DNA from 4 places in the Ensifer sp. B1-9 genome. Region 2 is predicted to be linked to each of the others. Evidence: predicted binding sites of a transcription regulator. Region 2 holds the regulator's gene; each other region holds the start of a gene.

Region 1 (3,229 bases), on a different contig from region 2:
CGCCGGCTTCAGGAGATCGGCGGCGCTGACGGCCGGAACGTCGATGCGGATATCGATGCGATCCATCAGCGGACCGGAGATGCGCGCCTGGTAGTCGGCCATGCAGCGGGGGCCACGGGCGCAGGTGCGGCCGGGCTCACCGGCCATGCCGCAGCGGCAGGGGTTCATGGCGGCGACGAGCTGGATCGCGGCGGGATAGCTGACGCGATGATTGGCGCGGGCGATGATGCATTCGGCCGTTTCGAGCGGCTGGCGGAGCGCATCCAGCACCTGCGGCGAGAACTCCGGAAACTCGTCGAGGAACAGCACGCCATGGTGGGCGAGCGACGCCTCGCCGGGTCTGGCACGCAAGCCGCCGCCAACCATGGCGGCCATGGTGGCGGAGTGATGCGGCGTGCGGAACGGCCGCCGGTCCGAAAGTTTGCCGCCCGGCAATTGCCCGGCGATCGAATGGATCATCGACACTTCGAGAAGCTCCGCCGGATTGAGTGGCGGCAGGATCGAGGGCAGGCGTGCCGCGAGCATCGACTTGCCCGATCCGGGTGGGCCGACCATCAGCAGATTGTGGTTGCCGGCGGCCGCCACCTCGAGCGCCCGCTTGGCGCTCTCCTGGCCCTTGATGTCGGCGAGATCGGGCAGGTCGGCGGCCCCGGAGCGGATCGCCGCTTGAGGCCGCGAAAGCACCTGCGTGCCGCGGAAATGGTTGGCGATCGCGATCAGGCTGCGAGGCGCGAGAATATCGATGTCGGCCCCGGCCCAGGCGGCCTCCGCCCCGCTTTCGGCTGGGCAGATCAGCCCCTTGCCGAGCGCATTGGCGCCGATCGCTGCCGGCAGCGCGCCGGCGACCGCGGCGATGGTGCCATCGAGATTGAGCTCACCGATCACGACATAGGGTGCCAGAGCATCGCCGGGAATGGCGCCGAGCGCCGCCATCAAGCCTAGTGCGATCGCCAGATCGAAGTGGCTGCCTTCCTTGGGCAGATCGGCAGGTGCGAGATTGACGGTGACGCGCTTGGCCGGCAACGCCAGACCGGAAGCATGAAGCGCCGCCTGCACCCGCTCACGGCTTTCGGCGACCGCCTTGTCCGGCAGGCCGACGATCTGCATGCCGACCTTGCCCGGCGCTACCATCACCTGAACGTCGACCGGCAGACCCTCGATACCCTGAAATGCGACCGTGCTGACACGCGCGACCATGATTATCCCCTCGCCCGGGCAGCCCATATTCATGGGCGCCGCAACCGCCTTGGGTTGCAAGACGGAGCCTTGCACGGTTCACGCACAAAAACAAGAACAATTACAGAACATCTGACGACAGGAGGCCGCTCACTGTAGTCGACAAGGACGCACGAGCGAGCGGCCGCGGGCAGAGCCGCGGCAATCGCTATTGGCCGGAAGTACTCTACAGCGCCGCGCGTCTTAGCAGACGCGCAAAGATCGAGGTCGATTCAAGGAGACACGCAGTAGGAAGAGCGCCGGATCAGGCGCGCTTGCGCTCGATCGCGTCCCAGAGCAGGCTCGCTATGTCTGCACCGCCGAATTTCTTCACTTCGCGGATGCCGGTCGGCGAGGTCACGTTGATCTCGGTCATATAGTCGCCGATGACGTCGATGCCGACGAAGAGGAAGCCGCGGGCTTTGAGCGCAGGCGCGATACGGGCGCAGATTTCCTTTTCGCGGGCCGTCAGTTCGGTCGGCTCGGGGCGGCCGCCGGCATGCATGTTGGAGCGGGCGTCGTGCTCGGCCGGAACGCGATTGATGGCGCCGACCGGCTCGCCATCGACGAGCAGGATGCGCTTGTCGCCCTTGCGCACCGCCGGCAGGTATTCCTGGGCAATGAAGGGCTCGCGGAACATCTGGCCGAACATTTCGAGCAGCGACGACAGGTTGCGGTCGTCACGGGTCGAGTGGAAAACGCCAGCACCGCCATTGCCGTAGAGCGGCTTCAGGATGATATCGCCCATCTCCTGGCGGAAGCTTGCGATCTCGGCGGGGTCGCGGGTGATCAGCGTCTTCGGCATCAGGTCGGCGAATTCGGTGACGAAGATCTTCTCCGGCGAGTTGCGCACCCAGGCCGGATCGTTGACGACCAGCGTCTTCGGATGCAGGCGCTCCAGAAGGTGGGTCGAAGTGATGTAGGCCATGTCGAAGGGCGGGTCCTGACGGAGCAGGATGACGTCCATGGTCGAAAGATCGACGCGTTCGGCCTCGCCAAGTGTGAAGTGGTCGCCCTTGACGTCGCGCAGTGTCATCTGCTGAACGCTTGCATAGACCTTACCGTCGCGCAGCGACAGTTTCTCGGGCGTGTAGTGGAAGAGGCGATAGCCGCGCGACTGTGCCTCGAGGCTCATCGCAAAGGTGGAATCACCTGCAATGTTGATGCCTGACACATGGTCCATCTGGACCCCGACATTGACGATTTTCGCCATCTTCCCGTCCCCATTGCATCACGGAAACCCGCGATCGATTTCAAACCGCCAGAGCGGAGTGGCCGCGGAAATCGCGCGCCATTCTACTCTGGAAAAGTCCGCAACATGTAGAATGTGGGCGGGCCTTAGGCAAGGCGAGGCGGAGCTATTCGAAGCCTTCGACGAGGGAGGTGATGAGATCGTGATCCGAGAGCGGCCGACCGGACTGATCGAGCGAGGGAATGATCCTGCTTTCGCCGATCTTCAGCCCCCGCGAAAGGAACCAGTCGAGCTTCATCGCAGCTCCGGCCAGCGGGTGATCAGGCTTCCTCTCCACCGGATTTCGGATGGCTGTGGACCAGTGACCGTCAATGACAGGCTGGTTACCCTTTTGTGTCGGAACGATTACAAATTCGGGAATATGCTCCAAGACGGAGTTCTGGCGGAGCACCGCGATCATTTTCCCTGATCCCGCCTCGGTTCAGAAGGCATCCGGCAGATGCCGCGGCCAGCCCCACGGCGTCACCGTGACGATGTCGTAACGCACTGAAAGCCTGTTGTAATCCGGTTGTTTGGCCAGCCAGAGATCGCTCGCCGCGCGAATGCGCCTTTGCGCCGTGGCCGTCACCGCGAAGACACCGGCTTCGGCCGAGCGGCGCGCCTTGACCTCGACGCAGGCAATGAGGTCGCCGCGCCGGGCGATGATGTCGATCTCGCCGAGCTTGGTGCGATGGCGCATGGCGACGATGCGGTAACCCTTGAGCAACAGGCAGAGCGCCGCGCGATACTCGGCGAGGTATCCGCGCCTCAGCGCCTTCAGTC
Region 2 (3,229 bases):
CGATCACCGACGCGCCGTTTTCCATGTTGGTGACGCGCGCATAGCTCGGCAGAGGGAACGTCGGATGGGCGGCCGACAGATGCGCCTTGTCGTAGACCTCGCCGTTGGCAGTCAGCCGGCCGTGAAATGCCGAGCCGTACCAGGAAGCGACACCGGTCTTGTTGTAGCCGAAGTCTTCCTTCGGCTGATACCATTTGCCCTTGACCTGATAGGCCTTGCCGACCTGGTAACGTCCGCCGCCCTTCGGAATATTGTTTCCGTTGGCAACGCGCGGGCTCGCCTTCACACCATAAACGGATTCGGCGAAGTATTCCTTGCTGCGCGACTTGGACTTCTTGATGCTCGACGTGGATCCGCAGGCCGCAAGCGTTACGCACAGCATGGGGACCGCCGCAAGGCGCAGTCCCTTGACGAGATATGCTGCATTTTTACTGGATGTCATCTGTCCCACAACATCGATCGAATAAGCCGTACTCGAAACCTTCCGCTCATGCCCCCAGCGGAAATCTCGGCGTCCCGAAACGGAACAGTCGATCAACCATGACAGCAACAAGGCAAAAATGCGAACTCATCCACAGATCAGCGCCGGATTTCATGCGTTATGGTTTACAGATGGTTACCGGCGCAGCAGGCCTGCGCCCTCAGGCACGGCCACCGAGAAAATCTTTCGGCGATGCATGTTAAATCTTGCAAAGCGACAGGGCTTCGCGCAATAACGCCGTGCCCGGTAGGCCGTTAGCGCCAACTTCAGGCAAGGACAGGTGGCCGAGTGGTTTAAGGCTCTGGTCTTGAAAACCAGCGTACGGGAAACCGTACCGTGGGTTCGAATCCCACCCTGTCCGCCATTCCCACTTGAAAATACGCTGACGCCGGCACCGTTGTCGCAGCACTCACTACAGTGAGCGCCGCTGCTGCAAAGACGTGCCGATCCTCGATATCAGCCACGCCCACACCGATCCCGACACGACAACTCCCGTTCTCCGCCTTTCTGTATCGGGCGCATGACGTAAAACAGTCACAGCTTACACTCAAAGAGCTGTTGAACACGTCAGCGTGATTGCCAGGCTTGCTGGACTCCGGAACGAAAGCGCGGTTCACATCGTTAACCGACCCGTAGTCCCACCCTTGCATCAAAGTGGACGATCACCGTGCTTGCCGCCCTGCTCCTCGCTTCGATAGTCGCATCGCCCAATATGCCTGACGTCAAGCTCAGCGCCGCCACGGTTGACGAACTGCAGACCGATTTCGAATCCGCCGTTCCCTGCCATCAGATCGACGGACGCAAAGTGTGGAAGGGCGCGATTGCGTTCTACATCCAGTCGTTCGTCTATGACGGCGACACTCCTGTCGCGACCGATGCGGCGGACGCCGTGCTTCCCGAAGACAACACCCCCGAGACGGTGAAGGAATTCGAAGACGCCTGCTCGACCACGCAGCCGGCCTAAAGCGCCGTGCGTTCCGATGAACGCACCAAGGTCGCTCTAGCACCCTTGTTTCCGGGGCACCTTTCCGCTGCAGCGGTTCCTTGAACGCGGGATCCCCTGGCCTGCTCCACGACAACGCTCACGAATCGTTCGAATCAAACCCACGGCCTCGCGATGCGCCACGCCGCAGGCCCCATTTCGCACGTATCCATCGCCCAAACCCGCTTTGCTCCCGTAAAAGTGACCGATCGACAGGCGCAGACGCGCCAATTGCCTGAATTCACGGAATTTTAGGCACTTGCAGAACACATATGGAACAGATAGTGTCTGTTCTTGATTTGTTTCACGCCTCTGGAGCGACGTGCCATGCTGACCCGCAAGCAACAGGAATTGCTTCTGTTCATTCACGAACGCATGAAGGAGTCGGGTGTACCGCCGTCATTCGATGAAATGAAGGATGCGCTCGACCTGGCGTCGAAATCCGGCATTCACCGCTTGATCACGGCGCTCGAAGAACGCGGGTTCATTCGCCGTCTGCCGAACCGGGCCCGTGCGCTCGAGGTCATCAAGCTTCCGGAAGCCTACGCATCCAGCCAGCAGCAGCCGCGCCGCGGTTTCTCGCCGAGCGTGATCGAGGGCAGCCTCGGCAAACCGGCTGCACCTCCTCCAGCCGCGCTGCCGAAGCCGGCGCCAATGGCCGAAAATAGTTCGGTTTCCGTGCCGGTGATGGGCCGCATCGCTGCCGGTGTGCCGATCTCGGCCATCCAGAACAACACGCATGACATCACCGTTCCGCTCGACATGATCGGCAACGGTGAGCACTACGCCCTCGAAGTCAAGGGTGACTCGATGATCGAAGCCGGCATCTTCGACGGGGACACGGTGATCATCCGCAATAGCAACACGGCCAATCCCGGCGATATTATCGTGGCGCTCGTCGACGATGAGGAAGCGACGCTGAAGCGCTTCCGGCGCAAGGGCGCATCGATTGCGCTCGAAGCCGCAAATCCCGCCTACGAGACACGGATTTTCGGGCCCGATCGGGTGAAGATCCAGGGCAAGCTCGTCGGACTGATCCGCCGCTACCACTGACCTCCGGACAAAATCTGATGTTTGACAAGGCCTCGCCGCTGTAAGCAGCGGCGAGGCCCTCTGTCTGTTTGCAACGATCTGACGTCACGCCACTTATTCGTGGATCGTGTATTCGCCGAGTTCGCAGAGGTCCTGGGTATCTTCGGTCGTATCGAGGCCAGAGCCTTCTTCGAACTCGAAGCGCATGTCGTACTTGCAGACATCCCGGCCGTCGGCGATGGTGATCTCCATGTCTTCTCCGGGGTTCAGCACCTGCCGGCCGAAAACATCGTCCTCCCACTCGTTGACGCCTACGGGCGACGTGTAAAAGTTCGTCAGCACCCCGCTCGTGTTGTTTTTCAGTTTGAAAACCAGGTCCTCTGCCCGCGCCTCGATAGCGGTCGCAGCAAAGAGGGTGAGTCCCATCAGGACAAGTTTCGCTTTCATATATGCCATTGCCTCCGTTTGATGATGACGGACGCTACCGATGCGGCTGATGCCAGCGGAGTCATCGTTCCCCCTCTACCGATTTCACCGAAGCGATAAGATCCGAACGAGACCTAGAAAACGTGGCTTGCGCGGGCGTGTGGAGGCAAAGCAACAATCATGCAATCGCTCTGCCCTGAGGCAGAACGTCTCTTCACACGAGAATGAGGTGAGAGTTTTTGGAGGCCTCGCCCGGAATTGAACCGGGGTACAAGGATTTGCAGACTTTATCCAGCCATTGAAATCAC
Region 3 (3,229 bases), on a different contig from region 2:
GCGGCATCGGTGCGGCAATTTCCATCGCACTCAAGAATGCCGGCTACAAGGTGGCCGCCAACTATGCCGGCAATGACGAGAAGGCCGGGGCCTTCAAGCAGGAAACCGGCATCCCGGTCTACAAGTGGGACGTTTCCAGCTATCAGGCCTGCGCCGAAGGCATCGCCAAGGTCGAAGCCGATCTCGGCCCGGTCGACGTGCTGGTCAACAATGCGGGCATCACCCGCGACGCGATGTTCCACAAGATGACGCCCGAGCAATGGGGCGAGGTGATCGGCACCAACCTCACCGGTCTCTTCAACATGACGCATCCGCTCTGGTCCGCCATGCGCGACCGCGGTTTCGGCCGCGTCATCAACATCTCGTCGATCAACGGCCAGAAGGGCCAGATGGGCCAGGCCAACTATTCGGCCGCCAAGGCCGGCGATCTCGGCTTCACCAAGGCGCTCGCTCAGGAAGGGGCGGCCAAGGGGATCACCGTCAACGCCATCTGCCCGGGCTATATCGGCACGGAAATGGTGCGGGCGGTGCCGGAGAAGGTGCTCAACGAGCGGATCATTCCGCAGATCCCGGTCGGCCGCCTCGGCGAGCCGGAAGAAATTGCCCGCTGCGTCGTGTTCCTGGCTTCCGACGATGCCGGCTTCATCACCGGCTCGACGATTTCCGCGAATGGCGGACAGTTCTTCGTCTGAGCGTCTGGACTTATCAGCGCTTTCGCGCGGCGCCCTTCGGGGCGCCGTTTTCATGCGAGGCTGGGGGCAGGATTACCTGCTCTCTCGGGATTTGAATCCCGAAGCTGTGCCCGTGATTCTGTTGGCGGCGAGCGGCGCAGACACTATATCTTGTGGAGAACAAAAGCGGAATGATGCGCGGATCACGAGTCGCCATCGGAGGTTCGCGTCTTGATCGAAGGTGTGCGGTGCGATTCTCATTCTCTCTGTTCGGTGAATCTTCGACGAATTTCGTGAAAAATTTTCCAGGCTTTCCAGAGTCTTGGATTCGGAATCCTTTGATCTGTCTGGCAATGGGACAGCCAGGCTCGAGGCGAGTCGGCGGCCCTGATGCGCGGAATCCGTGCCAGATTCAGCATGTGGTGCAACGTTCGGTGTTGAAATCTATATGTAGCCGTGAACATACAGTGAATCGCAATGAGTCTTCGATTCGTCGCCGATTCGTTCCATGGCTGTTCCTGTCCTCGATGCCGCCAACCACAACAGGTGGTGCAAGGGGCTGGGAGACGCCGAACGATGGTTTTAGTTGTCGGCGCCCCTTGCGTTTGGCTCGGTGCGTGGGCATGTGTTTGCCGCCAGCGTGGAAAGACGCTGCCGTAATTTCTGAATGCCCGGGATCGATGACGTGTCCGTTCACCCCATGATCCTGAGCGGCCGCGGCGTAACCGCGGTGCTCGGGCCAACCAATACCGGCAAGACGCACTACGCGATCGAACGCATGATCGCGCATGACAGCGGCGTCATAGGCCTGCCGCTGCGCCTCCTGGCGCGCGAGGTCTATACGCGTCTGGTCGAAAGGGTCGGCCATCACAATGTCGCGCTGATCACCGGCGAAGAGAAGATCTCGCCGCATCGCGCCCGCTATTCGGTCTGCACCGTCGAAGCGATGCCGCGCGAGACGACCGCGTCCTTCGTCGCGATCGACGAGGTGCAGCTCGCCGGCGACCTCGAGCGCGGGCACATCTTTACCGACAGGATCCTGCATCTGCGCGGCCGCGGCGAGACGCTGCTGCTCGGAGCGGGAACGATGCGGCCGATCCTCGAACAGCTCCTGCCCGGCATCACCGTCGTCGAGCGGCCGCGCATGTCGCAGCTTCTCTATGCCGGCTCGAAGAAGATCACGCGCCTGCCGCATCGCTCGGCGATCGTCGCCTTCTCGGCCGACGAGGTCTATGCGATCGCGGAGCTGATCCGCCGGCAGCGCGGTGGTGCCGCCGTCGTTCTCGGCGCGCTTTCGCCGCGCACGCGCAATGCACAGGTGGCGCTCTATCAGGAGGGCGACGTCGAATATCTGGTCGCGACCGACGCAATCGGCATGGGTCTCAACCTCGACGTCGACCATGTCGCCTTCGCGCAGGACCGCAAGTTCGACGGCTACCAGTTCCGCAACTTGAACCCGGCCGAACTCGCGCAGATCGCCGGGCGTGCCGGCCGCCACCTGCGCGATGGCACGTTCGGGGTGACGGGCCGCGTCGATCCTTTCGATAATGAGCTGGTCCATCGCATCGAGTCACATGAGTTCGATCCGGTGAAGGTGCTGCAGTGGCGCTCGAAGGCATTCGACTACTCCTCGCTCACCGCCTTGAAGAAGAGTCTCGACGCCGCGCCGACGGTTCCCGGCCTTGCCCGGGCGCTACCTGCGGTAGATCAGCAGGCGTTCGAGCATTTGGCCCGCTACCCGGAGGTCGTCGACATCACGACCAATGCCGAGCGGGTGGAAAAACTATGGGAAGCCTGCGCGCTGCCGGACTATCGGCGCATCACGCCCGTCCAGCACGCCGATCTGATCTCGACGATCTACGCGGATCTCGTTCGCCGGGGTACGGTGAACGAGGATTTCATGGCCGAGCAGGTCCGGCGGGCCGGTCATACTGATGGTGAGATCGACACACTTTCGGCGCGAATCGCGCAGATCAGAACCTGGACCTATGTGTCGAACCGGCCGGGATGGCTGGCCGATCCGACACACTGGCAAGAAAAGACGCGGGAAATCGAAGATCGATTATCCGACGCACTACATGAACGGTTGACGAAACGCTTTGTTGATCGCAGGACATCTGTGCTCATGAAGCGCCTGAGAGAGAATGCTATGCTGGAAGCTGAAATCAGTGTGAATGGTGACGTCTTCGTCGAAGGTCATCACGTAGGACAACTAACCGGTTTCCGGTTTACGCTGGCGACCGGCGGCGATGGCCCGGACGCCAAGGCCGTGCAGGGCGCTGCCCAGAAGGCGCTGGCTCTCGAGTTCGAGGCGCGGGCCGCACGTCTGCATGCTTCGGGCAACAATGACCTGGCGATTTCGTCGGATGGTCTCGTGCGTTGGCTCGGCGATCCCGTCGCCCGTCTGGCAGCGAGCGACCACGTCATGCGGCCGCGCGTCATCCTGCTTGCCGACGATCAGCTACAGGCGAATGCCCGCGAGCATGTTCTGGCGCGCATCGAGCGCTTCGTGAACCATCACATCGGTACGGTGCTGAAGCCGCTCGACGATATCTCGC
Region 4 (3,229 bases), on a different contig from region 2:
AATTCGTGGGTGATGAATGTCGCCGTCAGGCATTCCATCCCCAAGAAACGAGCGTCCCGCCAGAAGCGCGTGCGTTCGGCGCCCTCAATCGGCGTGTCATCGATGGCCTGTTGCTGCGAAATCGTCTGCATGCGGGAATCATAGTGGTCCGAGCCGATCCCGTCTTGCACAAAAGTGCTCGGTTCCCGACACAGCCCGGGTGCACGTGCGACAGGCGAGCATTTGCGACCGTGGGCCGTTGGCTGTATTGCTTTTCGGATCGTCCACGCAGAGTGTCCGGCATGCTTCCTCCCGAATTTCTTTCCGCCTCCAACCGCCTCACCATCGATCTCGGCGCGCTTGCCGACAACTGGCGGGCGATGAATGCTCGCTCCGGCAAGGCGCGGGCGGCAGCGGTGTTGAAGGCGAACGCCTACGGGCTCGGTATCGAACATGCCGCCCCTACCCTCTATGCGGCCGGCGCGCGTGACTTCTTCGTTGCCAATGCCGAGGAAGGTGCCGAGCTGCGCCCCCTCGTTCCGGAGGGCCGTATCTACATTCTCGCCGGCATGTGGCCGGGAAACGAAGAGTTCTTCTTCGACAACGATCTCGTGCCCATCATCAATTCCGAGGAGCAGCTCGCCGTGTTCATGGCCGCGCTTTCGGAGCGCGGTGATCATCCCTGCGTCCTGCATGTCGATACCGGCATGAATCGCCTCGGCCTCTCGGTCGAGGCCGCAGTAACCCTTGCCAACGACCCGGCGCGGCCCGCAAGCTTCTCGCCCGTCTTGATCATGAGCCACCTCGCCTGCGCCGACGAACCACAGCATCCATTGAACGCCTACCAGCTCGCGCGCTTCCGCGAAGCGGCAGCCGCCTATGAGGGCGTCGATGCCAGCCTTGCCAACTCCGGCGGGGTCTTCCTCGGCGCCGACTATCATTTCGAGCTCACCCGGCCGGGCATTGCCGTCTATGGCGGCGAGGCGGTCAACGATGCCGTCAATCCGATGACGCCTGTCGTGACTGCCGAAGCCAGGATCATCCAGATTCGCGAAGTTGCCGCCGGCGGTACCGCCAGCTACGGCGCTTCCGCCCGCTTCGACAGGGACAGCCGCATCGCCACCGTCGCGGTCGGCTACGCCGACGGCTACCATCGCTCGGTTTCCGGCGGCGGCGTGACTCTGCGGCAGGCAACTCCGTCGGGGGCATTCGGCTTCCTACACGGCAAGCGCGTGCCGCATGTCGGTCGCGTCACCATGGACCTCAGCCTGTTCGACGTCACCGACCTTCCGGCAGGTGCAGCACGCCCGGGCGATTACATCGAGCTCTTCGGCCGCAACATCGCTATTGACGACATTGCGCGCGCCGGCGGTACGATCGGTTACGAACTGCTGACCAGCCTCGGACATCGCTACATCAGGAACTATGTCGGCGCAGTCTGACGCGGGTTTTCCCGCAAATTCCTTGCGGCCCTCGCTAAAATTCACCTTTTGTTCCGCGTTTCGCGGCATTATGTGACGACAAAGCTGATTCTCCTGTCACTGACGGTATCGCTCCCCGCGATCGCCGGTGGCTCTCCAGATTTCGAAAGTCGACTCGATGGCGAAAGCCCGCACACAATTCATCTGCCAGAACTGTGGCACCGTCCACACCCGCTGGGCGGGCAAATGCGAAGGCTGCGGCGAGTGGAACACCATCGTTGAGGAGGATCCGACGGCGGGCATCGGCGGCGGTCCGTCGCGCGCACCGAAGAAGGGCCGCCCGGTGGCGCTCACCACGCTTTCCGGCGATAGCGAGGATGCGCCGCGCATCCAGACCGGCATTTCGGAACTGGACCGGGTGACCGGTGGCGGCTTCGTGCGGGGCTCGGCGCTGCTCGTCGGCGGCGATCCCGGGATCGGCAAATCGACAGTGCTGATGCAGGCGGCCGCAGCACTCTCGCGCCGCAAGCACCGCGTCATCTATGTCTCCGGCGAAGAGGCCGTGGCGCAGGTGCGCCTGCGTGCGCAGCGCCTGGGCGCGGCTGACAGCGACGTGCTGCTTGCGGCCGAAACCAATGTCGAGGACATCCTCGCAACGCTCGCCGACGGCAAGCGGCCCGACCTCGTCATCATCGACTCGATCCAGACGCTCTGGAGCGACATCGTCGATTCGGCACCCGGCACGGTGACCCAGGTTCGGACCGGCGTGCAGGCGATGATCCGCTTCGCCAAACAGACGGGAACCGCCGTCGTGCTCGTCGGCCATGTCACCAAGGAGGGGCAGATTGCCGGCCCGCGCGTCGTCGAGCACATGGTCGATGCCGTGCTCTATTTCGAAGGCGACCGCGGTCACCACTATCGCATCCTGCGCACCGTCAAGAACCGCTTCGGCCCGACCGACGAGATCGGCGTCTTCGAGATGTCCGACAAGGGCCTGCGCGAAGTCGCCAATCCGTCCGAACTGTTTCTCGGCGAGCGCAACGAGAAATCGCCGGGTGCGGCTGTCTTTGCCGGCATGGAAGGCACGCGCCCTGTTCTCGTCGAAGTCCAGGCCCTCGTCGCGCCGACTTCGCTCGGCACGCCGCGGCGCGCCGTCGTCGGCTGGGACTCGGCCCGGCTGTCGATGATCCTCGCCGTACTCGAGGCCCATTGCGGCGTGCGGCTCGGCCAGCACGATGTCTATCTCAATATCGCCGGCGGTTACCGCATTTCGGAGCCGGCCGCCGATCTAGCTGTGGCTTCCGCACTGGTTTCATCGCTTGCCGGGCTTGCCCTTCCAGCAGATTGCGTCTATTTCGGCGAAGTCAGCTTGTCGGGTGCCATCCGGCCGGTTGCGCATACCGCACAACGCCTTAAAGAAGCCGAGAAACTCGGGTTCTCACAGGCGGTTCTGCCATCCGCTTCCACCGAGTTGCCGAAAAACGGCAATGGCCGATGGAGCGAAATGGAAGGTCTGCCGGATCTGGTGGCGCGCATCGCGGGATCGCGACACGCGCTGAGGCCGGCGGAGGAGGCAGACTGACGCAGCGGATGTCGCAGACCGCCCCTACTGCATAATTCCTTAAATCGGGATCGATTTAAGGACAAAATTATGCAGCAGGTCTAAGTGCTACAACGACCTTTGCGCGCCCGAAAGGACGCGCGGCGCTGTAGGGGCCGCGAAAAGCTGCGAATGCCCTACTGCATGTTTCCTTTGATCGTAGCCGATCAAAGGACAAAAACATGCAGCACATCAAAGTGGTACAGCGACCTTTGCGCGTCCAATAAGA

Evidence for each region. Region 2 encodes LexA, which represses DNA repair genes until DNA is damaged. Its sites were predicted from a motif close to TGTTCNNNNTGTGTTCNG; they were not measured.
Region 1: ACQ5BM_RS11210 (YifB family Mg chelatase-like AAA ATPase) is a predicted target of LexA. The motif match lies at 1,290-1,307, and genes of this name have one in related genera.
Region 3: ACQ5BM_RS19355 (helicase-related protein) is a predicted target of LexA. The motif match lies at 1,174-1,191, and genes of this name have one in related genera.
Region 4: radA (DNA repair protein RadA) is a predicted target of LexA. The motif match lies at 1,460-1,477, and genes of this name have one in related genera.

Annotation. Positions count from the first base shown of each region.
Region 1 is NZ_JBCHVG010000005.1:249,604-252,832, reverse strand. It holds gene ACQ5BM_RS11210 (YifB family Mg chelatase-like AAA ATPase) at 1-1,197, opposite strand, end outside; gene gshB (glutathione synthase) at 1,481-2,428, opposite strand; gene ACQ5BM_RS11200 (hypothetical protein) at 2,574-2,867, opposite strand; gene ACQ5BM_RS11195 (YraN family protein) at 2,889-3,229, opposite strand, start outside.
Region 2 is NZ_JBCHVG010000028.1:54,323-57,551, reverse strand. It holds gene ACQ5BM_RS33165 (septal ring lytic transglycosylase RlpA family protein) at 1-442, opposite strand, end outside; tRNA gene ACQ5BM_RS33160 (tRNA-Ser) at 756-845, shown strand; gene ACQ5BM_RS33155 (hypothetical protein) at 1,149-1,445, shown strand; gene lexA (transcriptional repressor LexA) at 1,791-2,516, shown strand; gene ACQ5BM_RS33145 (hypothetical protein) at 2,610-2,942, opposite strand.
Region 3 is NZ_JBCHVG010000010.1:64,865-68,093, forward strand. It holds gene ACQ5BM_RS19350 (beta-ketoacyl-ACP reductase) at 1-692, shown strand, start outside; gene ACQ5BM_RS19355 (helicase-related protein) at 1,357-3,229, shown strand, end outside.
Region 4 is NZ_JBCHVG010000002.1:289,749-292,977, reverse strand. It holds gene ACQ5BM_RS04635 (AraC family ligand binding domain-containing protein) at 1-131, opposite strand, end outside; gene alr (alanine racemase) at 282-1,421, shown strand; gene radA (DNA repair protein RadA) at 1,579-2,982, shown strand.